DNA from 3 places in the Marinomonas sp. IMCC 4694 genome. Region 3 is predicted to be linked to each of the others. Evidence: predicted binding sites of a transcription regulator. Region 3 holds the regulator's gene; each other region holds the start of a gene.
What was found. The regulator FNR, encoded in region 3, switches genes on or off when oxygen is low (the NO sensors DNR and NnrR bind a similar motif). The targets are predictions, from matches to a motif close to TTGATNTANATCAA.
Positions count from the first base shown of each region.

Region 1 (10,728 bases), 1.5 Mb from region 3:
CTGCGCAAATTCCTATTGATAAAGAGGGCAAGGTCGTCGAAGGCGGTATAGAAGCCCAAGCCCGCCAAACCATGGAGAACTTTAAACACACCATAGAAGCGGCGAACTTAACCATGGATGATGTAACCCAAGTGCTGATTTACGTCACTGACCGCGATCAGTTGCCGGTTTTCAACAAGGTTTATGCGCAATACTTCCATGCCCCTTACCCTAATCGTGCCGCCATGGTCGTCGCTGGCTTAGCGCGCGAAGAAATGCTGTGTGAAGTCGTCGCCTACGCAGCGGTACCGCAATAACCAACACAATGCTCACACCCCATACCGTTCAATTTTTTTAATCAATCCTTGTCGCGATATCCCAAGCTGTTTAGCCGCTTGGGTGCGGTTTCCTTGGTGCTTTTCCAAAGCCTGAGTAATGAGGCGCACTTCAAGATCTCGAACTTGTTCGTCTAGTGTGGCGTCGCTGATGGGTAGGTTGACGGGTACGGCTGTGCTTTGCCCTTTCGGGTACAACAGCTGAATGTCGTCTAGGCTGATGAGGCCTTGAGGGCAAATAGAGGCCACGCTTTCTAAGGTGTTTTTCAATTCTCGTACATTGCCAGGCCAGGTTTGATGTCGAAACCACTGCATGGCATCGGGGCTGAGTTGCAATGATGTATTTTGCTGTTGTTGCAAGCGCAATAAAAAAGCGTGCAACAACACGGAGACATCTTCTAATCGCTCTGATAACGCCTGTGTTTCAATATTAACGCCCTTGATACGATAATATAAATCTTCTCGGAAACGACCCTCCCGAACATGTTCTAGTAAATCCGCATTGGTCGCCGATACGACTCGAATGTCGATGTGTTTCTGCTCCCGCCCACCAACAGGAAAAAACGTGCCTTCTTGCAATACACGCAATAGTTTTACTTGCATCGCTAAGGGCATTTCGCCAATTTCATCCAGAAATAAGGTGCCGCCGTCGGCCAAACTGAGCAGACCCACTTTGTCTTTTTCTGCTCCGGTAAACGCCCCTTTTACATAGCCAAATAACTCACTTTCTAGCAACTCAGCGGGGATAGCGCCACAGTGCACGGAAATAAAAGGCTGGCTGGCTCGCTGGCTAAGATCGTGCAACGACCGTGAAATCACCTCTTTGCCTGTTCCTGATGGACCCGTGACTAAAACCCGTACGTCGGTGGGAGCAATGCGCTCCACCAAGGCTCGAACTTTTTGCGCACTGGGCGAATGCCCCATGTACGCTGCCGCGCTGTCGGGTTGGTACGCCGTGTGTTTAAGCTGGTTCAACTCGCGCTCAAGGGTCGTTTTAGTGATCGCACGACGCACGACTACGGCCAACATATCAGGGTCAATAGGCTTAGCAATAAAGTCCCACGCCCCCAGCTCAATGGCCTTCAATGCCAAATCGCGATCCGCATGACCTGTGATAATAATAACCGGACGACCGTCGAACTCCGGCAAGGCATCCAACGTCACTTGTGGGTCAAAATGCGGCGGCATCGACAAATCCAGCAACACCAAATCCGCATCAAAACTGGCCATTGACTCGCGTGCTTGCTCTAAGCTTCCCGCTGTTTGAACATGGTAATCTTGCTTCGCTAGCCAGCGGCTTGCCAACTCCCTAAAAGCCGGTTCGTCGTCTACTAAGAGTATTTTATGTTGTGTCATGAGAAGGTTTTCCTAAGCGAGAAGGCGTGGAATAACGCGGTAACGTTAACTCAAATGTGACCGGCCAAATGGCATCGGCGCGGTGCTGAATGTGACCGCCGTGCGCATCAACAATACGACGCACGATCGCCAAGCCTAAGCCGCTACCGCCTGCACGCTTCGTCACAAAAGGCTGAAACAACACCTCGCCTTGCAGACTTTCGTCTATCGCGGGGCCATTATTATGAACTCGAATCACCACATGTTGCGCCTGCACATCGGCGTCGATACAGAGTTTGCCGTTGGGCGTGCTGCGCAAAAACGATAAGGCATTGTCGATGAGATTAATAAACACCTGCTGAAGGCGCTGCGGATCGGCTTCAAGCTCTATTTGGTCGTCTATATTGAGCTCACAGATCACCCCGTTTAATGGCGATTGCGCCACAATGCTCGCGACCAGCGCTCTTAATGGCGTCGCGACGATTTGCAATGACAAGCCTCCGGAATACACCAACATGTCGCTCACTAAACGATCCGCGCGTTTGAGCTGAGTTTGAATGTGCTGACGTGTCTCAGCAGGTGCCTCGTACGCCGCCATCGCAATGATATTTAATGGATTGCGCAGTTCATGCGCCATGGCCGCCGACAAACTGCCTAGCTCAACCAGATGCTTCTCATCGAGACGTTTTCGCTCGGTTGCCGCCAGCGCCAGAGAGCGCTCTAATAAGCCACAACTGGTGGTAAATAACGACGCAAACACATCTGCCGTTAGGCGCATACCTGGGCTGGCATCGCTCCAGCCCAGCAACGAAAAATGCCAGCCAGACGACGCGCGTGATACTTGAATCGACAAGATATTGTTACTCGTTTCCGACTCCCGTGGCTTACTCTCTCGTAACTGTATAGCCACACTGTGCCTAATTTGTGCTGAGAGTAACCGTTCACCAACGGCAATGAGCTGATCCCAATCTTGCGCGTCTTTGAGCTCTGTTGACCACGTTTCTAATACCGCTTCATTCAACAAGGCTCCGGGATAAATAAGACGAGACACCACACGACTCAAAGGCTGATACACCAGCGCCGCCACGACCAAAATAAGCAGCGAATACAACCATAATTGCCAGCTTGGCACATTTGATAGGGCCTGCAAACCAATCCGCCCAGATACCACACTGATAACGGCAATCACACATAAGATCACCAGCATCATGGCAAACCAAAGCAACGCACGATTAGCAAAGGCGTTTACCGACAGAATCTGATAACGCACCACCGCATATACCAGCAGCAATAAATAGCTTGGCAGCAACAACATAGGATAAGGAAACCAGCTGATACCAAAGGAAGGAAACACAAAACTGGTGGCCAACAACAACCCCCACGCGCCCACACCAAACATCGCTAAAATAGACCGTTTTTTATTGCCTGAATGACGATACCAGCCCAACAACAAAACACCATGAGCAAGAATGCCAATCAAAACGGTGTAAGCCAGATTCCACAGGCCCACGTCGGTAAAGGTAAAAAAAGATCGGATGTCCAATGTACTGATCGTATCGCCCGCATTGAGCCACCAGCTTTGCAACACAACCACAAAACTGATGACATAACACCAAGGCATAGCTTGAGACAAACGATCCAATGCACGCTGTTTTACCTGGCCCGAATTCACGAACAAGATCGCAAAATGCAAAAAAAAGGTCGGCATCAAGGGATTGGCGAGAATGATATAAATACCGAGAAGCTCATACCCTTGCACTAAAACAACGTGCCCAAAACACCAAATGGCCATCATGATGGCAAATCCCGCCAGTGCTTGAAGATCACGTTGTTTACGCGCACGCCACAGCAACCAAACCGCGACCAACAGACCACACACACTGGACACCAGCATGGCGACTTCAAACATCAATGAAAGCGTCAAATCGTCAACCTCGTTTACACCTAGACAGTGAAAAATCGTAAACTTATTTTACACCTCAAGCAATGAAATAAATTTCCCTTTATAAAACAGTCACATAAAAATTATTAATAGTTGGCCTGTGCATTGCTTATATTAATCATTGCTGATCTATATCAATATTATATAAACTAACGGGGCAACCATCATGAATACTGGCTTTTTACTGACCGACATCATTGCACTTTTTAGCATGGCAGGACTGGCTCTGTTGCCATTAGCACTGCAACAATTGCGATCGATAAAGACAAATAACCCTTAACACACGCCTTATGTTTTTTCATTTTTACGCTTAGCTTGAAGGTATAAACCAAAATGGATCTCGACGTCGCCATATTATCCCGCATACAGTTCGCCTTTACGGTGAGCTTTCATATCATTTTCCCCAGTATCACCATTGGCTTGGCGACGCTGATCGCCATCTGGGAAGGCATGTGGTTAAAAACCCACAACCCGTATTATCTACAACTCGCCAAGTTCTGGATCAAACCCTTTGCCATTACTTTTGGTATGGGCGTGGTGTCTGGCATCGTGTTGTCCTATGAGTTTGGCACCAACTTTTCCAAGTTCTCTGAGATGACCGGTGCCGTACTCGGGCCATTAATGGCGTACGAAGTACTCACGGCATTCTTTATGGAGGCTGGCTTCCTTGGCGTTATGCTCTTCGGTTGGCAGCGTGTTGGCCGCAAACTGCACTACTTCGCCACACTCACCGTGATGGTAGGTACTTGGGTTTCTTCGTTTTGGATCATTGTGGCCAACTCTTGGATGCAAACACCGGCGGGGCATAAGATCGTCGATGGCAAATTTGAAGTGGAAAGCTGGATGGAAGTCATCTTCAACCCATCTATGCCTTACCGCTTAACGCACATGGTCATGGCGTCTTTGATCACGGCGACGTTCGTTGTCGCGGGCATCAGTGCCTATTATCTTCTTAAAAAACAGCACATTCCTTTTGCCAAAAAAGGCTTATCCATGTGTATGTGGTTCGCCTTGGTGTTAACACCATTACAAGCCTATGTGGGCGACTTGCATGGTTTAAACGTTCAAGAGCATCAGCCAACTAAACTGGCTGCGATGGAAGGTATTTGGCCAGAGAAAGAAGCGAACGTCCCCCTTCTTCTGTTCGCTATGCCAAATATGGAAACCGAATCTAACGATTATGAAGTGGGCATTCCTAACCTAGGCAGCTTGATTTTAACGCATTCTTGGGATGGAGAAGTGCAAGGTCTGAAAGCCGTACCGCCTGAAGATCGTCCAAATGTGCCGCTGGTTTTCTGGTCTTTCCGTGTCATGGTTGGCATTGGTTTTGGCATGATCGGCATCGCGTTTCTTGCACTGCTATTACGTCGCAATGGCCGTTTGTACGAGAACAAAGCCTTTCTCACTGTGGTAACTTTATTCACCCCGACAGGCGTGATCGCGGTATTGGCAGGCTGGTACGTTGTCGAAATTGGTCGTCAGCCTTGGATCGTTTACAACTTGGTAAGAACGTCTGAAATCGTCTCGCCACTGCCAGCCGAGCGGGTGTTATTTACCTTGATAATGTTCGTGATTATTTACACATCATTGCTTGGGGTTTACTTGTATTTTATGCGCAAATTGATCAAAAAGGGACCGCCATCAATGCAAGCATTAGAGCAGCAGCTCATCGGCATGAAAGCACCGGGATACGCATTGGCTTGGGTCAAATCGATCCAAAACAAAGACACTCAACCTAAAGCACAAGGAGAGAAATAATGGATTTAGCGCTGTTTTACTTTCTTGTTTTGGGCTTTGCCATCTTTATGTATGTCTTACTGGATGGCTTCGATTTAGGCATCGGCATACTTTACCCTTGGTTTAACCAAGAGGGCGAGCGTGATCACTTAATGCGCTCTATTTCCCACGTGTGGGATGGCAATGAAACTTGGCTAGTGTTTGGTGGTGTCGTGTTATTTGCGGCCTTCCCAGCCGCCTACGCTGACATCGCGTCTATGTTTTATTTGCCGATCATGTTGATGCTATTTGCATTGATCTTTCGTGGGGTGGCGTTTGAGTATCGCTTTAAATCGGATACATCTCGACCTTACTGGGACTTTGCTTTTAGCGCGGGCTCGTCTATCGCCGCGTTTTGCCAAGGCATGTTGCTTGGCTCTATCGTACAAGGGGTTCCTGCTGGTACAGACAGCATTTTGACATTGCATTGGCTCACGCCGTTTTCGGTGTTAACTGGCTTTGCCGTTATGGCGGGTTACGCGTTATTGGCCGCTTGTTACTTGTTCATGAAAAGCCGTGGCCGCATTCAACAACACGCGGCGGTACTGGGTAAACGCCTATTGTTGCTCACCGTATTTGCCATGGTCGTGGTGAGCGTATGGACGGTCATCAACCAAGTGGAAATCCGTGATCGCTGGTTCTCTGATTACAATTTCTTGTGGTTATCGCCCTTACCGATTGTCACGTTAATCGTCGCGGCATTGGCGTGGAAAGACCTGAACGGCCATTCTCTGCACGATAGCCATCATGAAAGCCGTCCGTTTTGGTATGCAGCCACCTTGTTTTTACTGGGATTTGCCGGTCTCGTTGTAGGGTTATTCCCTTACTTAATCCCACGACAGCTTACCTTTATGGAAGCTGCATCACCCGACAGCAGCTTGCTGTTCTTACTGCCCGGCGTCTGTATTTTTGTGCCTTTAATTCTCGCTTATACATTATGGGGTTATCGCGTATTTGCCGGTAAAGTGGAAGATTATCAGGAGGGTTACTAATGTCTTTTACATCAACACAGATCAAGAACCTAAAAGAGAAAACGGCTAAACTCAAAGCGTGGCAATGGTTTTTACTGCTCTACGGTGTCGGCTTCGTCACCTTAGTCAGCGCCTCTTATGGCATAAAACTGTTGATGACCGGTTTACCTTAGCCATTGCTATTAATGTAAGAAAGCCCCACTCTTCGGTCTGGAAGAGCGAGGCTTTTTTGATATTAACCAATCAGAAGTAGTAAAACGCAATGGCTTACGCTTTGACCCTGTTAAACGTATCGGCTTTCGTGCCCATGATCGCTTTAACGAACAACACAGCAAACACCACCACACCCAATACACGCGCACTGACAACAAACAATGACGTGTCCGTTGCGGCCGCTGGCCAAGCAATCAATATCGCGGCCACCACGTACAACAAACGCGTTGCCCAAGGCAAATTTTCACGTAGCCAGCCAGAAAAACCAATACTCATCGACGCGGTTGCTAGGGTCGCAAAGCAAATTGCCGCCACCACACTGGTCGTGGTGCCGATCAACAACACCCCTGGCATAGTGACAAACAAAAACGGCACCAAGAGCTTCACAAAACCCAAACGCATCGATTCAACGGCCGTTTCATTTGCGTCAGCGCCCGATATGGTGGCGGCAGCATAAGCAGCCAGCGCTACCGGTGGCGTAATCGCAGACACCAAACCGAAATAGAAAATAAACATGTGAGCCGACAAGGTTTCCATGCCCAATTGCGTCATCGCTGGGGCAACGAGGACAGCCAGCAGCAAATACGCCGCCGAGGTCGGCAGCCCCATTCCCAACACAAAAGACGCCAACGCAGTCAGCAACAAAACCGCCCACAAATTGCCATCGCCCAATTCAATGATCAAGCCAGACAACATCAACCCCATACCGGTTAAATTCAAAATACCGATGATCACACCAGCCGCACCTACTGCTGCCACAATGGGCAAGGTCGAAGACAAAGTCTCTTTACAAGCTGATATCAAATCAAACACATTTATACGCGTTTCTTTTTTCCACGGACACACCAACAGACCCGCAAGAATTCCCATTACCGCGGCTTGTGTCGGTGACTTTCCTGAGATCATTAAACCAATCAACACCACCAATGGCAGCAAAAGGTAACTCTTAGTACGCAACGTTCTCACTAAAAGCTGCAAACCCGCCTCGGTGTCTCTCGCTAAGTTAAGACGACCCGCTTCAAGCCGCACAGAAATCATCAACGCAAAGATATACAAGAGCGCCGGAACCAAGGCCGCTAACGCCACTTCCGCATACGGAATGCCGATCATTTCCGCCATCAAAAACGCCGCGGCGCCCATGACTGGTGGCATAATCTGGCCTGCCGAAGAAGCTGCAGCCTCTATGGCTCCCGCCAATTTAGCGCTGTAGCCCACACGCTTCATGAGCGGAATCGTAAAGGTTCCGGTCGTCACCACATTAGCAACAGCACTGCCATTCAACGATCCCAACAAGGCGCTCGACAAGGCCGCCGACAAACCGGGACCGCCTTGAACACGTCCAGTTAAGCCTCGGGCAATGTCCACGAACACTTCGCCTGTACCAATCTTGGTTAAGATGGCGCCAAACAGACCGAACAAGAAAATATACTCAACCGCCACCCCCATGGGAACGCCATAAACCCCTTCGGTTGACAGCATCAACGTCGACGTTAAGCGGCTCAAATCGTAGCCGCCGTGGCCGTATTTTCCTGGTATCAAATAGCCAAAATAGGCATACAAGAAGGCCAGCGCCATCAAGGTGATCAGCGCCCAACCCACCGCCATACGAACGAAGACAAACACCACCGCGATGAGGGCAATAAAGATCCACTTATCCTGCCCAATCGACATGGCACCACGCATGACAATATCAAGGTAGTAATGCCATAAGTACGGTCCAGGTACCAACGCCGCAAGAGCAAACAGGTAAAACACCGCGCGCCCCGCCACACTTTTGTATCGTAAGGCATAAAACAACATGGCCGCCGCTGCAACTAATGAGAAAAATGAGGACCTCAATAGCAACGCCGTAATGCCACCGTAATATGCACCGTACAACACAAAGCCAGCAACTGTCGCAGCAATCACACTAAACAGAATGGAAACCAAGGCCAATTCTTTGCCACCTGCAAACGTCGATTCCAGACGCAAACTTTGTAGGTTTGTCTTCAACATGATGACGCTCCTACTGACCGCTTACTTCATCAAAGTATTTCTTCGCACCCGGATGCAAAGTCACTGGCGTTCGTTTCGCCGTATCGAGAGAAATCGCTTTGGCTTGTGGGTGAATTTGTCCCAGCTCATCGAGGTGAGAAAAGATGGTTTTAGTGATGGTATACACCTTACTTTGGTCTTCTTTGCCACTGGTAAACAAAATTGCAGGGTCATTGATCATCACCACTTGCTTTGTCTGATCTGGATAAGTCCCAGCCGGCAATGAGTACGCTTGGTAGAAAGGGTATTTCTGAATCAGGCTATCAAGCTTATTCACATCCGCAGATAACAACTTCATGTCGGTTTGAGAATCAAGATCGATCAAAGACGAGGTTGGTGCACCAGCCAACACCACCGTGGCTTCTACTTGGCCATTCACCAAAGCTTTCACCCCTTCGTTATAGGAAAGAAATCGCGGTGTAATGTCATCAAACACACCGTACTCTTGCAATAAGCGCGTCGCCAATACCGCCGCGTTACTGCCCGGAGGCCCCATGCTCACTCGTTTGCCTTTCAGTGCTTCAAAAGAATCCACACCCGTTCCCGCCATCGTTGCCACCTGCAAAACAGCAGGGTACAAATAGGCGATACCCGCGACATCCAATGGGCCGCTGACTTTGAATGGACCTTGGCCATTTTTTGCTTCAAACAAGGTTGAAGAAGAGGACAAACCTAGCGTCATTTGACCCGCCGCTACGCGGTGGTTATTTTCCACCGACGCGCCTGTTACTTCGGCACGCGCCGTTGTGTTATCCATGTGTTTATTGAGGGTTTCAGAAATGCCCGCACCGATGACATAGAACAAACCGCCCGTTCCGCCAGTGCCAATAGATACACGTTCAGCCGCTTGCACAGGGCTGTTTACCAGAGTCGCGCACAATGCGCTCGCGATCAGTATTTTTTTAAACATGGTTTTCTCCAAATTATTTTTGTTTTTGATATCACCATGTCACTGTAGCGAAGCAACCTTTCATGAACCTTTCATGGATCAGAAAGCGTCAAAATTAAGGCGTTACAGACAAGGACGGTTCAGCGGACAACATGGCACTGTCCCATTCGTGGTAAATAATGTGTTTTTTGGCATCGTCGGTTTGAATCAACAACTCCAGCCCTAACGGAATCGGGCGAAAAATACCATGAGGCAGCTTACGCAATGCATCTCGGCTATAGGGACCAACGGCATTTAAGCTTATTGGTGTAATCCCCGATTGATTCGCCAGAATATGTTGCCCCGTTGGTGACAGCAAAAAATCAATGAAGCGCTTTGCCAGAACAGGCTGCTGAGCATCTCTTGGAATAAACGCGGTGCGCATAATAATCGACGTGTAATCGGTCGGCATGATGGTTTTGATCCAATCATATTGCTCGGACCAACGATACGAATACGCTCCCACCAGGTTGTACGCAATGAAGATCTGCCCTTTTAAAAGGGCATTCAGCATAGAAGACGTGTCCGTATAAAGTCTTGCTTGGTGCGTCCCAAACGCTTCCAGTAAACGACCATAACTGCGAGATTGCTGGCCATCATACGCCCACGCCAAATAGCCTAACCCGGATTGCTGAATATCAAACAAACCAATTTTGTCGTCTAACAAATGGTTCTTACTGCGAATCAAATTCAACAATTGCTCACGGCTTTGAGGCAGAGTGTCACCCGCCAAAATGTCGCTGTTGATCGCCGTTACAATCGGCTCATAGGTAAAACCAAACAACTCACTGCGCCAATAAGAATCGCTCGGCACATTCGCCAGTTCTGGAGAGTCGTACGCCAACGCATAGCCATCGTTTGCCAGTTTAAATTGCAAATCCATTGCTGGACTGAGCATGATATCTGGTCGAGATTCAGGCTGTGCCAAAAACTGTTCATACAAATGCCGAGTATTGGATTCAGCATACTGAATCACCACGTTAGGGTATTTTTCTTGGTAGGCCTGAAACAACGGCGCTACGGCTTCGCGATTGATTGCACCGCGAACCGTCAAAACCGGATCTTGTTGATACGCAGTAGACGCCACGTTTTTCAGCTCATGGACACTGGGAAAAACAACAAACTCCGTCGTTTTGGCATTCACAGCCCATCCCAAACAGCTCCCCCATAACCACATGCACCAGCCCACATAACGCGTCATCATAAATGCGCCTC
Region 1 covers NZ_VSRV01000001.1:3,190,779-3,201,506, forward strand. Annotated here, with positions in the region: gene FXV75_RS14605 (RidA family protein) at 1-296, shown strand, start outside; gene FXV75_RS14610 (sigma-54-dependent transcriptional regulator) at 309-1,670, opposite strand; gene FXV75_RS14615 (sensor histidine kinase) at 1,657-3,573, opposite strand; gene FXV75_RS14620 (cytochrome ubiquinol oxidase subunit I) at 3,925-5,349, shown strand; gene cydB (cytochrome d ubiquinol oxidase subunit II) at 5,349-6,359, shown strand; gene FXV75_RS16375 (hypothetical protein) at 6,359-6,511, shown strand; gene FXV75_RS14630 (TRAP transporter permease) at 6,606-8,546, opposite strand; gene FXV75_RS14635 (TAXI family TRAP transporter solute-binding subunit) at 8,557-9,495, opposite strand; gene FXV75_RS14640 (ABC transporter substrate-binding protein) at 9,590-10,717, opposite strand; gene FXV75_RS14645 (sensor histidine kinase) at 10,714-10,728, opposite strand, start outside.
Region 1: FXV75_RS14620 (cytochrome ubiquinol oxidase subunit I) is a predicted target of FNR. The motif match lies at 3,716-3,729, and genes of this name have one in related genera.

Region 2 (10,728 bases), 630 kb from region 3:
ACTCAATAAGGTATCCAATCCGTTTGGTAAGCTCTTTACCCAGTCCGCCAAGGCAACAGCACCCAACACAGACCATAACGCTTCTACCGTCGCATCAGGATTACCCAAACGTAAATTAGCCGCGATACTTTGTTGAAATATATACGGGGCCTGTGGCAAATAGCTTAATTGCTGCTGATACACAGTATTGCCGAACAACTCAGTTACTTCATCGTTGATCAACGCTTGGCCGGTCGATAAACAATCCCCGGCCATGGACGCAAGCAATGTCGACTTACCTGAACCACTTCCCCCCCGAATCCATAAGGTGTCACCTGTCTCTATGGTTAAATCAATCGCGTCGTTGCCCATACCGCTGGCGGCATGAAAACCTCGCCAATGCTGAAAAGACAAACGACGAAGCTGCCCTGCAATACAGGTAAACGTGTCTTGTTCTGAGTCTTTTGGCGCGTCATAAAGTTGATTGAGCCTGCGCAGCCCAACCTGAGATTGACCTTGCGCGACAAACGATTGAACAAGCGGCAGCGCCAACTCGTTAACAGCGAGTAAAGACAGCACAAAACCCACAACCCAAGTACCTTGTACGTTGTCTAGCAGCATCCACCGCCCTGATGGCAAATCCAACTCACTGACCAAATAGAAGCTACTGGCAATCAATGAAACAGTAATCCAATAAGCTAAGAAGCGCCCCACGCTGACTGCGTTTTGAATATGAATTTCTGTGCGGCGCTGGCGTTCATCCAGTTGCCCCAAACGTTTAGCATACTCTTTCCAATGTCCGCGTATCGTTAGCGTCACTAACGCAGAGAATAAGCTAACAAAACGACTACGGCGATGCACGCCCAAAATCTGCCCAACATGCACAGCATGACTGGCAAAGCGACCACAAACATAAGGCACCACCACAATATGCAGCAAGGCCGCTGTCGCCATAGGCCAAAGCAATGCAGGTAAAATGAAATAAGCAAATATCGACACCGCCACATAACTTGCTACAGCGTAAATCCAAGGTAAAAACACGACTAACGGCCAACGAATAATCTGATCCAGATCACTGACCAAACGCTGAAGCAAGTCGCCTCTTGTCTGCTCATGCAAATTTGCCGCATCCTTTGCAACTCGCTGATCCCAAACCCACAGACGTAATGTTTTTAATAAACCCAGCAAATGGTTGTGCGCCGCAACCTGCTCACCATAACGACCTGCGGTACGAAATATCGACAAACCACGAACAATGGCGCCCGGCGTTAAATAATTAAAAAACATGCCTGCGCCTACCGCAGTCGCCAACCCTGCCGCTGAAATAAACCAGCCTGACACACCGAGCAGCGCTACCCCTGACAAACTGGCGACTACGCCCAGTAAAACGGGAACAACAAAGCCCCAAGGGTTCGTAAATACAAGCTGTCTAAGTGATAGTTTGGTTGTTTTTTTCATACACACCTCTTTTGCTCAGCGCCCAATGTTTATCGGCCCACATAATGGGATGTGTATCATGGCTAACAATCAATAAGGTTTTACCCTTTGACACCTGATTCAATGTCTCTAAAACCGCATCAGCGGTTTCTTTGTCAAGCCCAGAACAAGGTTCATCAAGCAACCAAACATCCGCTTGGGACAGCAAGGCTCGGGCGATGGATAATCGCTGCATTTGACCACCCGACAAACCCGAACCTAGTTCTGTTAGCGGCGTTTCAAGGCCATTTGGCAAGACTCGAATAAAGTCATCACAATGGCTTTTACACAGAGCCTCTTGAAGTGCCTCTTCTGTAGGCATCTCGATACCTAGCAACAAGTTACGCTTAATGCTGCCGTTTACCCACTCAGGCGTTTGTGGCAACCAAGCCAATTTCGCGCGCCATTCAGACAAGTCGAGCGCTTGAAACGGGCGCCCTTTCACGTAGAACTCACCCTGATACGCTTCTTCAAACCCTAATAAAAGATGCAATAAACTGGATTTACCCACGCCAGATTCGCCACTTAGCCAAACTCGTTGACCTTCTAGCACGTCAACCGAGATCGGTGCTAAACGATGGCGACCAGATTCAAGCCAGCCCACTTTTCTAAGGCTCAAAAATGCTTGTGTATTAATCGCCTCTGACCCACCTGAATCAGCGGGTGTATCCAAGAAAATATCAAGAATACTGTCGGAGCCGCTGTTTACGCCGGCTGTTGTTGCCGTTGTCGTTGTGTTCAATATTTCTAATAAATCGGTCGCAGCGGCTTCTGCTTTTTGTTTGGCGTGATAATCATTACCTAGCTGGCGCAATGGCAAATAAAATTCAGGGGCTAATAGCAGCAAAAACATCGCCTGCATTAACGTTACCGGTGAAGTGCCTTGCTGCCATGGTAAAGCTTCTAACAAGCCAAGCCCCAGATACAGCGCAATCATGGCGATCGATAAGGAGGCAAACAACTCAAGGGTCGCCGTCGACAAAAAAGCCAACACCAGCACACCCATGGTGGTTTTTTGGTACGATTCCGCACTAAAGGACAAACGGTCTCGAGCTTCATCCGTTCGATTTAATCGTTTCAATTCAGCCAAACCTTGACTCAAATCCATAAACTGGTTAGACAGCATAGCCAACACATTAAACTGGCGACGGTTTGCCTGAGCGGCTTTGTGTCCCACGAAAATCATAAACACAATAACCAAAGGCGCCGTTAGTATGAAAACAAAAAAAGCAATCCAAGAAATGGAGACAACAGAAAGGAGAATAACGCAAGGAATAAGGGTCACCATAAACACTTGAGGCTTATAGCGACTGAAAAAATCGTCTAACGCGTCTACCTGTTCATAAACACGCGTTGACAGTGCCGCATCTTCTTCAATTCTCAGTCGAGCTGGGCCCAACTCAGTCAGATGTGACACCAGCTTATGACGCAAGCCGTAACGAATGTCACGGCTTGCACTGGTGCAAATACGCTCACGAGCAAAGCTTGCTAGAGCGCGCAGTAAAAGAGCAAACAAACCAAGGCATAAAAGTGACAAGGAAAAAGATTGGTGCAAGGCCATGTCCGAAAAGACATGCGCAAACGCCCAAGCTTGAAGCACAAGAGCCACCGCGAACAAGAACCCAAAACCTTGGGCCCAACGATATTTTGAGGATTGCTGATTAGATAACGTATCTAAAAAACTCACTTCCGGTGTTTTAACACGACTCGCTCTCGGTGACTTCTTTGCTTCCTTGTTTTTTGACATTGAGTTTACTGCTGCTCCTCTTCGCCGTCATAACCACTAAACTCTAACCATAATGCATTCACGATACCAAATGAACACGCCAATAAAATGCCGAGAACCCAAGCAAAATACCACATACTGTCTTCCTCCACGATAGGGTTCAATAGGAACCCTATCTAACAAATAACTAACAAATAACTAACAAATAACTAAAAAAAATCCGCGAATCGCTAAGATTGGCTTAATACAACGAGTGAGTGTTGTCTTCCAAATGCTTCTTAGTCAAACGACCATACATAACGAAGTAACTCCACAGGGTATAAGTCAGTACGATTGGTACAAAGATACAAGCAACAACGAACATGATCATCATGGTGTTATGGCTGGATGTCGCATCCCAAATGGTCAAACTCATGCTCGGAAAACTTGAAGATGGCATCAAGAACGGGAACATAGACCCGCCCGCTGTCACGATAATGCCCGCAATACCCAAGGATGAACTCAAGAAAGACAAGGCGCCTTTTTTCATTACCGCAGCTAGTGCCGCCACCAACATACCAACAATACCCACCATTGGCGCCAAAATAAGCACAGGGTAAGTCGAGTAATTGGTTAGCCAGGCACCCGCTTGTACCTCGGCGGTTTTCATCAAGGGTGTCATAGCCGCGTTGCCATCAATCGCGCTCGTAAGCACGTATCCATCAATGCCGTACGCCAACCAAATACCTGCGACAATGAAAAGTACCGCAGCTAAAGTGCCTGTTACCGCTGTTGCTTTACATGCTTTACGATACAAGTCAGCGTCTGTCTTCATTTGTAACCAAGCACCCCCTTGTGTCATTAACATTAATAAGCTAACCAGACCACAAAGAATACCAAAGGGGTTCAGCAAACCAAAAAACGAACCGGTATACGTCACACGCAAGTAGTTATCAAACTCAAACGGCACACCTTGCAACAAGTTACCAAACGCCACGCCGAAAATAATAGGCGGAACGGCGGAGCCGAATACAATGCCCCAATCCCAGCTAGTACGCCACTTTGAATTCTCAAGTTTAGAACGGTAATCAAAACCGATCGGACGGAAGAACAACGCGGCCAAAACCAACATCATCGCGAAATAAAAACCAGAGAATGAAGTCGCATACACAACAGGCCAAGCCGCAAATAAAGCACCACCTGCTGTGATAAACCAAACCTGATTACCATCCCAATGAGGGGCAATCGAGTTGATCATAATTCGGCGCTCTGAGTCTGTGCCGCCAATAACTTTTAGCAAGCTACCCACACCCATATCAAACCCATCGGTTACTGAAAAACCAATGAGCAAAACACCGATCAGTACCCACCAAATGACTTTTAATAATTCGTATTCCATTTTATACCTCCTGCTTCAGCTGAGCGGTTTCTTGTTCAAGCGCATAACGACCAGTGTGTAAACTGGAAGGTCCCTGCTTCGCGAAACGAATCATCAGGTACATTTCAGCGACCAAGAAAGCGGTATACAAGACAGCAAAACCAATAATGGTGGTCCAAATCTCACCCGCGGTCAGGTTAGAAACCGCCACGTGAACAGGCAGAATTTCACCAATGGCCCATGGTTGACGACCATATTCAGCGACAAACCAACCCAGTTCATTTGCGATCCAAGGCAGTGGCAAACACAAGATAATCAGTTTCAAAAACAGCGGATTCTGCCCTATACGACGACGCGCATTCTGATAAAAAGCCGCCGCGAAAACGAACAACATGATAAAACCACATGCCACCATGGCACGGAATGCGAAGAACAATGGCGCTACCTGAGGAATAGAATACTCCACCGCTTGGTCGATCTCTTCGGATGTCACTTTGTTCATATCTTGGTTAAACGCAGTGACCAGTAAACCGTAACCCAGGTCGTCTTTTACTTTTTCGAAGTTAGACTTAACCAGTGGATCGGTTGAACCATTGCGCAATTTTTCGAGCAACTGATTGGCATAAATACCATTAATAATACGCTGGCGATTATGCTCTTTTAGCTCTTTAATACCTTCCACTTCACCATCCAGTGAGCGGGTAGCAATAATACCCATTAGGCCAGGAATCTTAAGCGCAAATTCAGTTTCCTGAAGCTCTTGGTTAGGAAAGCCGATTAAGGTGAAATCAGCAGGGGCTTCCTGTGTTTCCCACTCAGCTTCAATAGCGGCTAATTTTACTTTTTGCACCTCGCCAAGCTCGTAACCAGATTCATCACCCAATAGGATAACGCTCATGATAGACGCTAAACCAAACGCAGAAGCAATGGCAAATGAGCGACGGGCAAACGCAAGATCGCGACCTTTCAATAGGTAGTAACTTGAAATCACCAGAACAAACATAGCGCCGGTTGTATACCCTGCAGAAACCGTATGAACAAATTTCACCTGAGCCACAGGGTTAAGTAGCAACGCACCAAAATCAACCAATTCCATTCTCATGGTTTCGTAATTGAATTCAGAGCCGACGGGGTTTTGCATCCAGCCGTTTGCGATTAGGATCCATAAAGCAGAAAGGTTAGAACCCAACGCCACACCCCATGTCACCATCAAGTGTTTTACTTTGCTCAAACGATCCCAACCAAAAAAGAACAAACCCACAAGCGTGGATTCTAGGAAGAAAGCCATCAAACCTTCGATCGCCAAAGGCGCACCGAAAATATCCCCTACATAGTGGGAATAGTATGACCAGTTTGTTCCGAACTGGAACTCCATTGTCAGACCCGTCGTCACCCCTAAGGCAAAGTTAATACCAAACAATTTGCCCCAGAACTTCACCATGTCCTTGTATATTTGCTTACCGGTAATCACATAGACAGATTCCATGATGGCGAGCAAAAAAGACATCCCGAGTGTCAAAGGGACAAACAAGTAGTGATACAGCACTGTAAAAGCAAACTGAAACCGCGATAGTTCCACTACAGCTTCGTTAATCATATGACTTCAACCCATTCATTTAGCTGAGAAAAAAGACGTTTGCAGACACTTCCATACCAGAGTGCTCTTATTATCTAACGCCCACCGGAGCCTCAAACCATTTGAAGCTTCCTATAAGGTAATATTATGATTGCAGTTACCATTTAAAACATTGCGTTAGATCAAGAGAATGAGAGTGAAACAAAGAAGTGTATGAATAAATTCTTATATACAACCATCATCAAGGTCATCACATAGGCGATTAACCGATATTGGTCACCTGTTTTTCATCACACCAGCCTCCAAAAAGTCAAAAAAAAGGACGCTCTAATAAGCATCCCCTTCTAAGCACTTAACGCACTAAGTTAACAAAGCCAGACGACCCTGTATTTTTAAGCAACCATCACCTTATCTAAGGCTTGGCTTATATCCGCAATAATATCTTCAATATTTTCAATGCCTACCGAAATACGCACCAAATCTCGACTCACACCCGCTTTGGCTAGCTCTTCATCGTTTAACTGTCGATGCGTGGTAGACGCCGGATGACAAGCCAATGACTTAGCGTCGCCGATGTTTACGAGTCGAAGCACCATTTGCAACGCGTCGATAAACTGTGTACCTGCTTCGATTCCGCCCGCAATACCAAAGCTCAATACACCCGACGCCTTGCCACTGGTAATGCGTTTGCTCATTGCGTGGTAGGTATTATCGGGTAAAGCGGCGTAATTCACCCAGCGGATTTTTTCATGGTTTTGCAGATATAGCGCTAATGTCTCTGCATTTAAACAATGTCGCTCCATTCGTAAGCCAAGTGTTTCCAAACCCTGCATAATCAAAAATGCACTGTGGGGCGACAGCGCAGCGCCTGTGTTACGCAGTGGTACCACACGACAGCGACCTATGTACGCCGCGGCGCCCAGAGCGTCTGTGTAAACCACATCATGATAGGAAGGGTCCGGCTCGTTTAACATAGGAAAGCGTGCTTTATTGGCCACCCAATCAAACGCCCCAGAGTCAACAATCGCACCGCCGACGGTGGTACCATGTCCGCCGATGTATTTCGTCAACGAATGCACCACAATGTGTGCACCCAATTCAAACGGGCGACACAAAAACGGTGTCGCCACTGTATTGTCGACAATCAGTGGGATGCCATATTTATTTGCAATCGCGGCTAAAGCCTCAATATCAACAATGTTTCCGGCAGGGTTACCAATAGATTCACAAAATATCGCGCGCGTGTTGTCATCAATGGCAGCCTCAAAACCTGCAAAATCGTCTGCCGATACCATGCGGGTTTCAATGCCCTTGCGCGGAAAACTATGAGCAAATAAATTATAAGTGCCACCATAAAGCTGACTGGTGCTGACAATATTAGAACCCACATCGCAAATGCACTCAATCGCATAGGTAATTGCCGACATACCCGACGCCACGGCTAACGCCGCAATGCCTCCCTCCATGGCAGCAATACGTTGCTCCAATACATCCGTAGTGGGGTTCATAATGCGCGTATAAATGTTACCTTTTACTTTAAGATCAAACAGATCCGCGCCGTGCTGAGTGTTGTCAAAAGTGTAAGACGTCGTTTGGTAAATAGGAACCGCCGCCGATTTTGTGGTGGCTTCAGCGGTGTAACCGTGGTGGAGCGCAAGAGACTCTAACTTCATAATGAACAGACCTATTGTTGTTTTTGTAAATGATTAGAGCACTCATAATACAAGCATTCGAGATCACAAAAAAACAAGTTTTGTTCATTATAAAACAATCCAATTTAATCCCAGTTACTGCGACGCAAACTTTTAATTTGGCCTTTCTGCTTTTTTTGGTCCACGCGTTTTTTCTGTGAAGAGCGGGTTGGTTTCGTCGCACGGCGAGCTTTTTGCACCTGTCTTGCCTCAAGAATGATGGCTTTTAAGCGTGCCAAAGCGTCTTCTCGATTCATCTCTTGCGTGCGATGCTGTTGCGCTTTAAGCACAATATCGCCCTCTTTGGTGAGCCTTGAATCATTCAGCGCCAATAAACGCTCTTTGTAAAAATCGGGTAAAGACGACGCCGTCACATTAAAACGAAGATGAATCGCAGAAGAAACTTTATTGACGTTTTGACCGCCCGCGCCTTGCGCTCGAATCGCGGTCAGTTCTATCTCGTGGTCTGGAATCGCCACGGCGAGGGTAATTTGCAGCATGATGTCGGTGTTGTCATTCGCTATAAAGAGTGAGAACCGGATTGTAACAGGCTTATTAGCGGATTGCTTTTTGGTGGCTTGCCTTACCGCATCGTTTCTGGGTAGATTATCGGTTACAATCGCATTTTTTATCGTCCACGCATGACATAACTAGACTATTAGGAGCTTTCTGTGACCCAATTCCGTCCTTGTATCGACCTTCACCAAGGCAAAGTAAAACAAATTGTAGGAGGAAGTCTTAACGACAAAGGTGCCACAGAAAACTTTATCAGCGATCACAGTGCAGAATATTACGCCCGCATGTACCAAGAGCACCAGCTAGCGGGTGGTCATGTTATTGCGCTTGGCAAAGGCAACCAAGAAGAAGCTCTAAGCGCACTGCGCGCCTACCCAAATGGATTACAATTTGGCGGCGGTGTTAATAACCGCAATGCTTCGAGCTATCTATCAGCCGGCGCATCACATGTTATCGTAACCTCGTATCTGTTTGAAAACGGTGAATTTTCTTGGGATAGACTAGACAAAATCAAACGCGAAACTGGCACCGATCGACTTGTACTTGACCTAAGCTGTCGCCGTACCCAAAACGGCTGGTACATTGCAACCGATCGCTGGCAAACCATTACCTCCACTCAAGTAAGCCACGAAAATCTCATTGAATTAGCCAACCATTGCGACGAATTTTTAATACACGCGGCCGATGTAGAGGGCTTACAAGCGGGTATCGATGAAGACCTGGTTCACTTGCTTGGTCAAGGTTGCCCCGTTGCCGTTACCTATGCTGGAGGCGCACGATCTCTAAACGATCTTAAACGTGTTAACGAATTATCCAATGGCAAAGTGGATTTAACCATTGGCAGTGCTTTAGACATTTTTGGCGGCCACGGCGTCACCTTAGACGAATGCATTTTGTGGAATCAAGCACAGCGGTAATTTCAAAACAGAAGCAATGACTCGCCTTGCTTCTGTTTTTTTGTGTATATTCGTATTTTTTGTATGCTCAGTCCGTTTTGGGTTGATCAAATCCCCGTCATTATTGCTTTATTCCATACTTTCTTCATTCTCCAACACGCTAACCTAAATACCTTGTTTAGAAGCACAATATTTCTATTTGTCACCTTCTCACACTGTGATAATCTCGCAGATTAATAGTGTGTAAAGGACTATTTACAGTTTGGTGTTGTTGGGTATTTTTTGGTTAGCGCATAAATTATATTTATGTTTGCTTGTACTAATTGTTGAAGCACCTTGCTTCTTATTTACGATGGCGTATTTCGCTTGGGGTAGTAATAATGGATTCCACGTTCACTTTATTGGATTTGGGCTGGCAGGCTTATTTTCAACAACAGTTATCATTGGATGATTTAGAGTCTAATCGTATTGCACGTATCTGTTCACAACAAGAAAATCGCTTTGAGCTAGTGGGTGAATTTGGCTTTTTTACATTAGAAAATCACCCAGATTTGCCCCGCATGGTCGTTGGCGACTGGGTGATTACAGACAACGATCACGGTTTCTTACGTCTTTTGGAGTCACGTTCGAACTTTGAAAATATCGCGTCCAATATCGACACCGTATTTCTCATGTGCGCCTTAAATGAAGATTTTAATATTAACGTCATTAAACGCTACCTAGCACTAACGCACGAAGCGCAAGCGGATGCAGTAGTGGTTTTAACTAAGGCTGACACCTGCGAAGAGGCAGCAGAAAAGCGCGCTCAAGTCGAAAAGCTTGACCCCTTGTTGATCGTCGAAACGGTCAATGCGCTAGACGCGAAGAGCCTACGTTGTTTATCGCCTTTGCTGAAAAAAGGCAAAACGATTGCCCTTCTCGGCGCGGTTGGCTCCGGCAAATCCGCTTTGATCAATACCCTAATGACACCCACGGAAGACGGCAAAGCGCAAACCATGATTGGCGAGTCTGGTGTACTAAAGATACTGCCATCAGGCGCCATTTTGCTCGACACCCCCTTCATGCGTGAATTGCAATTGACGGAATTTGATGGCAGCGCCATTGCCGATTTTGCGGACCTTATCGCACTAGCAAAACAATGTCGATTCAGTGACTGCCGACACGACGGAGAACCAGGCTGCGCCATTAAAAACGCCGTCATGAACGATCGCCTCGATGCTCAACGCGCCGCAAACTTTCTTTTATTGCACAACGAAGACGACAGCGATCAAGTCACCCGATCTAAACCCCAAGAAAAATTCTATCGCAGCGCACAATCGGACGTTCGAGCCAGAAAACACAGCTCTGCAGAATAAAAGTCACCTTTACGAGTGATTGGTCATCAAGCGAACAACACAGCGACTTAGCCACACGTGAGTCGCTTTTTTTATGGCCCATTTAAGCAAAAACTAAGAAGCCAAAGACCTAACCTTTACAGCACGTCGCTGAGTGGTTATAACCTTCTTCATGTC
Region 2 covers NZ_VSRV01000001.1:2,358,136-2,368,863, forward strand. Annotated here, with positions in the region: gene FXV75_RS10650 (amino acid ABC transporter ATP-binding/permease protein) at 1-1,437, opposite strand, end outside; gene cydD (thiol reductant ABC exporter subunit CydD) at 1,409-3,202, opposite strand; gene cydX (cytochrome bd-I oxidase subunit CydX) at 3,208-3,318, opposite strand; gene cydB (cytochrome d ubiquinol oxidase subunit II) at 3,423-4,559, opposite strand; gene FXV75_RS10670 (cytochrome ubiquinol oxidase subunit I) at 4,561-6,135, opposite strand; gene FXV75_RS10675 (O-acetylhomoserine aminocarboxypropyltransferase/cysteine synthase family protein) at 6,507-7,787, opposite strand; gene arfB (alternative ribosome rescue aminoacyl-tRNA hydrolase ArfB) at 7,892-8,305, opposite strand; gene hisA (phosphoribosylformimino-5-aminoimidazole carboxamide ribotide isomerase) at 8,477-9,238, shown strand; gene rsgA (GTPase RsgA) at 9,598-10,572, shown strand.
Region 2: FXV75_RS10670 (cytochrome ubiquinol oxidase subunit I) is a predicted target of FNR. The motif match lies at 6,287-6,300, and genes of this name have one in related genera.

Region 3 (10,728 bases):
CAAAGGTGATGGGATGAACAGGCTGTTGCCGTGTAAGCTCTATTGCTTGTGACAACAGCTTTAAAAAGTCATGTTGATGGCCCGAGCCAGCACCATGGGCCAAATATAAAGGCGTTGTTCTCATAGTGTGTCCAAATCAAAACCGCTATTAAAGCAGATTCGCACACAAGACAACACCACAAACAAAGTCACATTGATAACAAAGGATCGTAACGAGCAGAGGGTAACGCACACGGAAACCTTGATATGAATCAGCAAGCCGGCGTCCATGAAAGAGTAAAATTCTCATTAGAATTTTTAATAGGAACACGTTATGATTTGGGATACAAGGTTAATCAGTAAGTACAATTTATCAGGGCCGCGCTATACGTCCTACCCAACAGCGCCACATTTTAGCACCTCCATCAGCAAAATCGCCCTCATTGACAAAATGCTCGAAACGTCAGATAAGCCTCTTAGTCTTTACTTCCATATTCCATTTTGCGCGCACCTTTGCTACTACTGTGCTTGCAATAAAATTGTCACAAAACAGTATGATAAAGGAATTGAATACGTCGAGTTGCTCGGAGAAGAAATGAGGCTTCGTAGCCTGATGCTAGATCATACTAGAGGCGTAACCCAGCTGCATTTTGGTGGTGGAACACCGACGTTTTTAACAGAGGAATTAATTAAAACGTTATTCGATCACATCGGTCAGCATTTTACGCTGATTAATGATGGATCCCAGGACTACAGCATTGAAATTGACCCGAGGGAAATCACTCGCGCAAAATTAGAGTTGTTAACAAATAAGGGAATCAATCGTATCAGCATTGGGGTCCAAGATTTTGACCACAAAGTACAAAAAGCCATTCATCGTGTTCAATCCTACGAGTTGGTTGCCGATCTGGTGGACTACTCGAGAAAACTGGGTATTACTTCGATCAATTTCGATCTCATATATGGGTTACCCTATCAGTCAATGCAGGGCTTTCAGCGAACCTTAGCTCAAGTCGTAGCTTTGTCACCTGATCGTATCTCACTTTTTAATTACGCTCATTTGCCAGAGCGATTTAAAGCACAAAAACGCATTACGGATGACAGCTTACCTGAATCCAGCACGAAACTAAATTTACTTAAAATGAGCATCGAGTTTCTAATAAGTGCAGGCTATGACTATATTGGCATGGACCACTTTGCTAAGCCTAGCGATGCGCTAGCAAAGGCGCAACGACAAGGCCAACTACAACGTAACTTTCAAGGATATAGTACTCATGCTGGTGCCGATCTTGTTGCGTTTGGAGTTTCTGCTATCAGCGATTTACAAGGCGTGTACATTCAGAATCACACTGACATACAAGACTACCGCCATAGCATTGAAAAAGGCCAGCTGGCCATTTCTAAGGGCTATATCAGCAATGTTGACGACAGAATACGATATCAGATCATTATGACGCTGATTTCTCGATGTGAATTAAATATTACGGAATTAGAAGCAAAATATAATATTAGTTTTTTTGATTATTTCTCTGAAGAAGTAGATAATTTGATCGCTATGGAGGAAGATGAGATGGTAAATATTGACCGCAGTGGAATGCAGACCACGATGACGGTTACTGAGCGAGGCAGATTGCTAATACGTTGTATTTGTATGATTTTTGATAAATATCTAAACAACTCAACAACCTACTCGAAAGTAATATAGATAAATCAGGGAGATCAATATGTCGATGGCACACACACCGTCAAGATTCAACAGTACACTCACATCTCAATGTCAGAGCTGTAGCTTAAGTGCACTCTGTTTGCCAATCGCTTTGGCAGACGAGGACATTAATAAACTGGATCAAATAATCGAACGTAAAAAACCGTTAAAAAAAGGCGATTTTTTATTTCGTCAGGGTGAAGCCTTTAATTCTGTTTTTGCCGTTCGTTCTGGTACTTTAAAAACCTTTAATATTACCTCTTTAGGTGAAGAGCAAATTACAGGATTTTACTGTCCGAGTGAATTAGTTGGGCTCAGCGGCATAGATTCTAATACGTACCCCGTTTCTGCAAAAGCTCTAGAAACCACAACGGTTTGCGAAATTCCTTTTAGTCATTTGGAGGAATTGTCTTCTCATATCCCGTCACTAAAGCGTCAAATATTCAAAGTGATGAGTAGAAAAATATCAGATGATCAGCAGATGATGGTGTTATTAGGTAAAAAGAACGCGGATGAAAAAGTCGCTTCTTTCCTACTAAACCTATCGAATCGCTTTAAAAAACGTGGTTATTCAGCTAGCTCGTTTCGTCTGTCTATGTCTCGTGGGGAAATTGGCAACTACCTTGGTTTGGCCGTTGAAACAGTAAGTCGCGTAATCACTCGTTTTCAAAAAAACAATCTAATACATGTTGATGGCAAAGAAATAGAAATTGTTGATTTTCAGGAAATGCAGAAACTTGTCGGTGTAGCAAGTGACTGTGGTAAAATCTCTAATATTTAATGGTAACAATAAGGCCCTAACACCATGCTCTACGATGATTTTTACGTTAAATCACTCATTCAAACCATTGAAGATTGGCCAAAAAATGGCATCAGTTTTCGAGATATTACGCCCATTTTCAGCGACCCTAAGGGAATGAGAATGGTCGTCGATGCTTATGTACACAGGTACATAACGTCTGATATTTCACATATTGCTTGCATAGACGCTCGCGGTTTTTTAATCGCGGCTGTGCTAGCTTACGAGTTGCAAAAGCCCCTAATCTTAGTGCGAAAAAAAGGTAAGCTCCCTGGTAAAACCATTTCACAAAAATACGCTCTTGAATACGGTGAGGCGGAATTAGAAATACAAGAAGGAGCAGTAAAGGTAGGCGATGAAGTATTGTTATTTGATGATTTAATCGCTACGGGCGGGACATTGTTTGCAGCCATTAAATTACTGACTAAACAGGGTGCCAATATTAAAGAGGTCGCTGCTATCATTGACTTACCTGATTTAGGGGGAAGTCAAAAATTAAGAGACAGTGAAATACCAGTGTTCAGTTTGTGTGCGTTCGACAGCGATTAACCCAGTCTAAATATGCTTATTTATAAAAAAGTGGCCAATTGGCCACTTTTTTTTACGATAAAAGGTATGACTAGAATTCTACATTGGCGCCAATGGAGATGCCTTTATCGATCTCTCGACGACTATTATCGTCATATACGGTCACTGTTCTACCGTAACTCACGTAAGCTCGAGCATTGCGCATGGTCATATATTCGAGGCGAATATCGTAGGTATACATGTGATCTAGATTTGAGAACGACAACACCTCAGGTGAATAGTACAAAGAACCAAATATGCTTACACGGTTTGCTTCTGGAATAGTGTATCGATACCACCCACCCAGACCGACAGCAAACGCAAGATCATCTTGATTTTCTAAATCGGCGTCTATAGCGTACAGCCGTACACCAATGCCCACTTGCAACGGTCCGCTCGTATCGGCATCTTCCACCGTTACACCAACATGCGCTGTGGAAGTGCTGGCATCATCATCACGAGTGAAGCCCGCGTTGATACCAAAGCTACCCATATTTAAGTTGATGTTACCTTTCACGGTATCATTCGTCAGACTGACCCCAGCATTAGAAGCGTGAACCAAAGAGGCACCAAAAATACCCGCAGTAAGAAGCAGTGATTTACACATAAAATCCATATCTATTATCCTATAATGAAATAATATTTAGTCGGTCTAAAGCGTCTTTCGTTTGCTTTAACCCTTTAAAGTCAAACAATGTTGTATCTGCCAAATGAGAAGAAACGACATTTTGTATCGCTGAAAACATGGTCTCAGTTCGACCTGGAAAGTCTTTTTCCCATTTTTGCAGCATGTCTTTTACTACTTGTCGCTGTAGGTTTTCTTGAGAACCACAAAGATTACATGGAATGATGGGGTAGTCTTTCATAACAGCAAAAGCTTCAATGTCTTGTTCCTTGCAATATGCCAACGGACGAATCACAATATGCTTACCATCGTCACTTAATAATTTAGGTGGCATTGACTTCAACTTACCGCCAAAAAACATATTCAAAAACAAGGTTTCTAAAATGTCATCTCGATGATGGCCAAGTGCAATTTTTGTCGCGCCAATTTGTTCAGCGAAGCCATACAGAGACCCTCGTCGAAGACGAGAACATAACCCGCAAGTGGTTTTACCTTCAGGAACGATCTCTTTCACGATACTGTAAGTGTCGCGTTCTAAAATATGGAAGTCGACCCCTGCTTGTTTTAAATAAGCGGGTAAAATATGCTCAGGAAAACTGGGCTGTTTCTGGTCTAAGTTCACCGCAACAATACTAAAACTAATCGGTGCACTGGCTTGTAAATTCCGTAAAATTTCAAGCATAGTATAAGAGTCTTTGCCGCCCGATAAACACACCATCACCTTATCGCCCTCTTCAATCATGTTGAAGTCGGCAATGGCTTGGCCTGTCAATCTTCGCAGGCGTTTTTGGAGCTTGTTAAGCTCCAGTTTTTCTTTGGGGTTGTTAGATAAATCCATCATATATACGCTATAAATAAAACGACAACATAGTACTATAAGGGCAAAGAAATCGCATTAAAAATGCCGCGACTAATAAAAAAGTGCACAAAAAAACTTTTTATGGCGCTATCTTTCTGAATGCGTATAGCCTGTAAATTGCAAACTGCTGCGACAATTTTTACACATGTATTCAACGCCTTTCTTGGCTTTAGTGTGACGGTGTTTCGAAAAAAGGTGCTCTTTGCATGAGCATCGGTAACCAAATACATTTTTTTGAGGTGGCACTTCAAAAGTATGCGTTCTATCAGGTTTAAGGCCATAGACTTTTAGCATCACTGCCTGCCACTCTTTTCCATGGGGTTTTACAGAAAGACCGTAAATTTGAAACACAACAAGGTGTGCGACTTCATGCGGTATAACCGTGTTTAAAAACACAGTTGGGGTTTGTTCATACATAAAACGATTAAAGCGAAGCTCATTTTTTTGTAAGTACGCCATACCAGCCGCTTTTCCTTTCAGTTTGAAGTTGCAAGTAGCAAGAGCAAACTTATGACCGAAAAAGGTGTCCGCACAACGAAAGCATACTTCCATTTTTTGATAAATTAACGCCAAAGCGTCACTGTCGGCTTCGTTAATCTTTGTCTGCGCCATTAAAGACATGCCCCGAACGACGCCTTAGTATCCACATCATGAATAAGGTTTAGTAGAGGCTCTGCATAATCCACCATGTCCTCTTTAGATAACCCAGTTAAACGACTTAATGATGCGATTGTTTTTGGCTTATGCAGGCAAATACGCCTAAGTTGGGTTTCACTTAAATTTAGCTTGCCAAACGCGTAGTTCCAAGCCAGCACCTTGTGCCAATGTGCATTATTTTCTATCAATTGATCAACCTTGAGTGTTGGGTAGTAGCGCTCACTAGCAATAATAATCTGCACTTTACCTTGCAATACACCGCGTGATTTTTCCGTTAACTCAACAGTAAATGCACTAAATGTGCCAACTTTAAGGTAATCAAACGCTATCAAATGCCGAATAACCGATTTCCATTGGGTCTCACTTAGCTCCTTGCCTTGACCGAATAATGGCAATGATTCGGCATTGATTCCCCTCACTGCTTTTGTTTTTTTTCCTAATAATATCTGAATCAACAATGCGAAGGGCTGAATGCCCTTGGTATGGTAAACAAGAGACAAAAGTTTTTGACTCGCGGTTGTCATATTTTGTTCAGCTTGCCTAAAGAGGCATCGGTCACAGAATTGGCACGGGGCAATGTCTTCATCGAAATGCGATAATAAATTTTTACGTCGGCAGCCGCGACTTTCTAAGATACGAAAAAAGCTATTCAAGTGGCGCGTTTCTTGTTCTACGGCTAAGGGTTGCGACGCCACCAGCTTCTGAGCTTGTAGCATGTCTTGTAAGCCGTACAACAAAAGTGAATGCGCTGGTTGCCCATCACGACCTGCTCGTCCCACTTCTTGAAAGTAAGCCTCTGGGCTGTTGGGTAGATCAACATGAATAACAAAACCGACGTGCGCAATATCAATGCCCATACCGTACGCGGTCGTGGCGACCATAATGGCACCTTGCCGTTCAACAAAAAGGGTATGGTTTCTGCGTTTCTCTTCGTCAGACAAAGCAGCGTGGTAACATAAACTTGGAAGTTGTAAATCAGACAACCATGCAGTTAACTCTTCTGTTTTTTTTCGAGAACGACAATAAATAATGCCGGTTTTACCTGGAACTTCATGATGCAAAAAATACAGTATCTGCTGCTTTGCTTTTCTTTTTTGGGCAATTTGAATATTAATGTTAGTTCGATCGAAGCTACTGCGTAAAACCTGACAGTGGCTAAGGTGCAACGATTGCTGAATCGTTTCAACCGTTCTCTTATCAACGGTTCCCGTCAATGCGATAATAGGAACGCTTGGAAAGGCTTCTTTGAGCTGACCAAGCTGACTGTATTCTGGCCGAAAAAAGCCCCCCCACTGCGAAATACAATGAGCTTCATCGATCGCAAACAAGGCGATATCCATATTGTGTAGAAAACCGATGACAGAAGGCTGAACCAACTTTTCAGGAGATAAATACAATAAGTCGATGTGTTGATGTCGCAATGCCCACACTAAATCATCCTGCTCACCAGGGTTTAATGTAGAGTTTAAAAACTGCGCGCGCACGCCTTTAGCATTTAGTTCATTCACTTGTTGCGTCATGAGTGAAAGCAAAGGACTAACAACCACCGCCACGCCTTGTCTTATAAGGCCGGCGGCTTGATATACCAATGATTTACCTCCGCCGGTAGGCGCAGCAAGCAGTACATCTTGACCAGCACATAGCGCATCAATCGCTTTTTCTTGTAAGGGTCGGAATTCTGAGTAGCCCAAGCGGGCAAGAGTGTGCAGCTTTTTATTCATTTTAGAATTATCTCTTAACGTAGGCTTTTGTGCATCGATTTTTTACTGTCTTTTCGCTAGAATCGAACCTTAATTTGCATTAGGGAAACATTTACATGGCACATCAACCTCTTGATGATCTTGAGTTAGAGACGTTAGAAATTTTTTTGGAGTCGGATCAGGTTCATGAGGAATGTCAGAACTTTGTCATGGCGCATGGGTTTCTGACGGCATTGTCTATTTGTCCTGTTCAAATAGCCGAAGAACAATGGTTACCCGTTATTTTTGAAGCGCCCCCACAGTTTCTTAATGGCAAGCAAGAAAAACAGATCCTACAGTATTTATCTCGCCTCTATGTCGACATACAACAAGAGCTGGAGTCTGAAGACGGCTTTATGGTGCCATGTGAATTGGAAATGGCTCAGTCTCCAGACGAGTTAAGTGAATTACAGGAATGGGCGACAGGCTTCATGGAAGGGGTTTTTATGACCGAGAGCCATTGGTTTGAGTCAGAAAAAGAAGAAGTCGTCGCTGAATTATTATTGCCTATCATGGTGGCGTCAGACTTGTTCGATGATGAAGAAGTGGTTGACATTCGCTCGAGTGAAAAGCTGACCCAGTCTTGTATTGCTCAAATACCAGAAGTCGTCACGGATTTATTCTTGGTATTACGTTCTGAGCCAGAGAAGAGACCTTTTCCAAAGGCTCAACCGAAAAAACAAAGCAGTAAGAATAAGAATAAGAAAAAGTAACGCTTCTCAGAAACGAGTAACGTTAGGCTATTTGGAACAGGTACTTCTTAGTGCAACGAGAGTGATGTCGTCAAGTTGCACTGAATCTCCACGGTAGTCGTACAGTCTACGCTCTATAGATTGCTGAGCAGCCAATAGGTCATCATTGGCATATACCTGAGAAATCATGACTTTCACTTTGTTGTCGCCCAGCATGTCGTCTTCGCTGTTCTTCAGTTCCAATACCCCGTCAGAAACAATCACCAGCGTATCGCCAAGTTGTAATTGGTTGCTTTGTAAATCTGCCTCAAACTCCTCAATACCAAGAATACCCAATGGCATATGATGAGAGACTAAATAATCAATGTGACCATCTATTCGTCGGATTAGAGCATTTGGCATCCCTCCACCCCAGTATAAAATCTTTCCACCTGGCACTATCAAAATAAGGTAACCTGCACAGAACATGTAATCGGGCAAAATGCCGATCAATATTCGATTGATTTTTTCTGCCAATTCATCAATATCCAGCAAATCATCGACCGCATCAAAAAAAGCCTGCATCACAGGCAGTGCGCCGATCGAGGCTGGAAGTCCGTGTCCCGTGAAATCCCCAACAAATACCAAGCGCGCACCGTCGGATCGTGTTTTCACTAATGCCAAATCCCCATTAAAACTGGCCGCTGACAAACGTGTAATCGCCACGTATTGAGAATTGGCTTCGCTCCGAGTCTGAATATGGTCTAGCACATGATGAGCCATTTCATGCTCACGCTCTATCATGTCCTGATAATAGGTTAGCGCTTTATTTTTACGATACATCTCCTTCATTAGTTCAATATGACGCATGTGTGTTTTTAATCGAATATTGAATAATACTTCGTTAAAAGGTTTTGGAATGAAGTCATCTGCACCGTATTGAAAACAGGTATCCATAACCGCATCCGTGGTATGCGACGCTAAAAAGATCATCGGTACAAAACGATTTCCACACAATGACTTGAGCTTTTTTACCAGCTCAAAACCGCTACCACCGTTAACAATCACATCTAGGGTAACGATATCAGGTTTATCCTTGATGAACGCCGACACCGCCTCGTCGTAATTGGCGACAGTGTTGACTTCTACACCAACTTTCACTGCGCATAATGTAATAATTTCGCGATAAACGAACTCACTGTCTACGCATAATAATTTCATTTCATTGACCTTATTGAATGTCAAAACGCTTATCAAAACGAGAAATCATCAGAATATTTTTAATGAACGCATTGGCTCCGCGGAGTTGAATATGGCTGTCAGAGGCGATGAAATTCCGCATACTTAACAACATTCCCAGTGCCGCGCTGTCTAAATATTCCACCATCGTCATGTCGACAACATAATACCTATAAGACTTCAAAAGATCGCTGTAAGCGACTCTAAAGTCATTAAATAATGAAAAATCAAAGCTACCGACAACGGCGATGACAGCCGTATCTTGATCTTCTTTTAAAGTGACTGTTATGCTCATTATCGTATTGAGTCAAGGCTATTTACCTTACTCTCCCCCATGACATTGCGGCGAGGAAGGCGCCATTTCGTTGCGCTCAGTCCATTCCTTTTGTGTATACAGGTGCATTGCCAAGGCATGAATCTGTTTCATTTCCTCTGACAAAATGGAATACACAAGCTGGTGCCGCTGCACTAATCGCTTTCCTTTAAAGGCGTCGCTGGCTAAAATCAACTTAAAGTGTGATTCGCTTCCCGCAGGTACATTGTGCATACTGCTTTCATTTTCCAGTGTCATAAAATGCACATCCATTGAGTCTTTTAGACATTGATCTATTTTTTCTTGTATCATTTTTTTCTCGTATCTAAGAATTAAGGCGATGTAAGAACGGTATCACTTTGACCATTTAATAACACTTGTCCTTTCTCTTTTGGGTAGGCAACATCAATTGAAACCGCCCCCCCTTCACGCCAAACGCTAATAATAGTGTCCATATTGGCAGCCATAACAGCACGCTTGTCATCTGGCGCGGCCGCAATGACTTGTAACCCAATGTCTTTCATAAAACCCATGCAAGTGGATGTTTTAATCATATCTATCTTGTTAAAGGCTTCGTCAAACATTGCTAATGAAAATCCACCAACGATTTCACCGTCGGTGGTTTCATGCAAACGATACGTCGTAGATAACGCCGCGGCAATCGCAAGATAAAAAGGTATTTGATGCTCACCACCAGACCCTGTTTGAATCCGCTGACTTAATGTGGTTTTCTTGTTACCTTCAGCATCGAGAATGTCAACTTCAAAATTGTAGAACTTACGGTAATCGGCCAAATCTTGGTGTTTTTCATTATCAGAGATAAGTGCCTGAATCGACGCAATAGCGCGCACGTGATCAGGGTCGTTACTTAAATGTGGATCAAATAATCCGCCAACGTTGGCGTGATCCTGCGCACTAAAGCGCTCTACTAAGTCTAAAATATCTTTCATGTCTCCATTAGGGTAGCAACGAAATTGATAGATTTCCTGGTTAAAAGGACGACGTTTAAGGCTATGGTTCAGCTCTCTTATTATGTGTGCAACCTGATCAAGAGAATCTTTTAACTTGGATACATAGTCTGATCGGAACGTCTCTTCGGCTTCTTTACGTGCAAGTTCAGCACGTTTTGCGTATTTGGCGAGTTCGGTCTCACTTAAGACATCGATCTGATGAATAACATAGTGCTCAAACTCTTCAAACTTGGATTCTAAATAATCTAATTGAATGTCGTCGTCTACATTTGCGTGATGATATTTGCCGTAATGATCAGCAACTTCTTTACGGACTTTTTGGTCAAACCCACGTGCTTTTTCATTGGCTTTATCGGCTCGACTGATGGCTTCTTTGTAAATCGCCGCCCCACTTACCATACTGCCTTCGAGCAACGCGTAACGTTCACTCGCAAATTCAGCATTATACTTTGCATTAGACGTCAAGCGACTTCTCTCTTCGTCAAGTGCCGCTAATGCCGAACTTAACTGGCTTTTTTGTGTGTTCAAAGCGCCAAATTGTTCCGCAATTTGCTGACGCTCGCGGTCTAATTTTTTCTGCTCCAGCTCAACATTAGCAATTCGC
Region 3 covers NZ_VSRV01000001.1:1,731,090-1,741,817, reverse strand. Annotated here, with positions in the region: gene FXV75_RS07875 (alpha/beta family hydrolase) at 1-124, opposite strand, end outside; gene hemN (oxygen-independent coproporphyrinogen III oxidase) at 314-1,684, shown strand; gene fnr (fumarate/nitrate reduction transcriptional regulator Fnr) at 1,704-2,465, shown strand; gene FXV75_RS07860 (adenine phosphoribosyltransferase) at 2,490-3,032, shown strand; gene FXV75_RS07855 (YfaZ family outer membrane protein) at 3,103-3,666, opposite strand; gene ttcA (tRNA 2-thiocytidine(32) synthetase TtcA) at 3,677-4,516, opposite strand; gene FXV75_RS07845 (SprT-like domain-containing protein) at 4,622-5,146, opposite strand; gene FXV75_RS07840 (RecQ family ATP-dependent DNA helicase) at 5,146-6,912, opposite strand; gene FXV75_RS07835 (YecA family protein) at 7,008-7,643, shown strand; gene FXV75_RS07830 (SpoIIE family protein phosphatase) at 7,671-8,822, opposite strand; gene FXV75_RS07825 (STAS domain-containing protein) at 8,833-9,135, opposite strand; gene FXV75_RS07820 (BolA/IbaG family iron-sulfur metabolism protein) at 9,163-9,465, opposite strand; gene FXV75_RS07815 (SbcC/MukB-like Walker B domain-containing protein) at 9,486-10,728, opposite strand, start outside.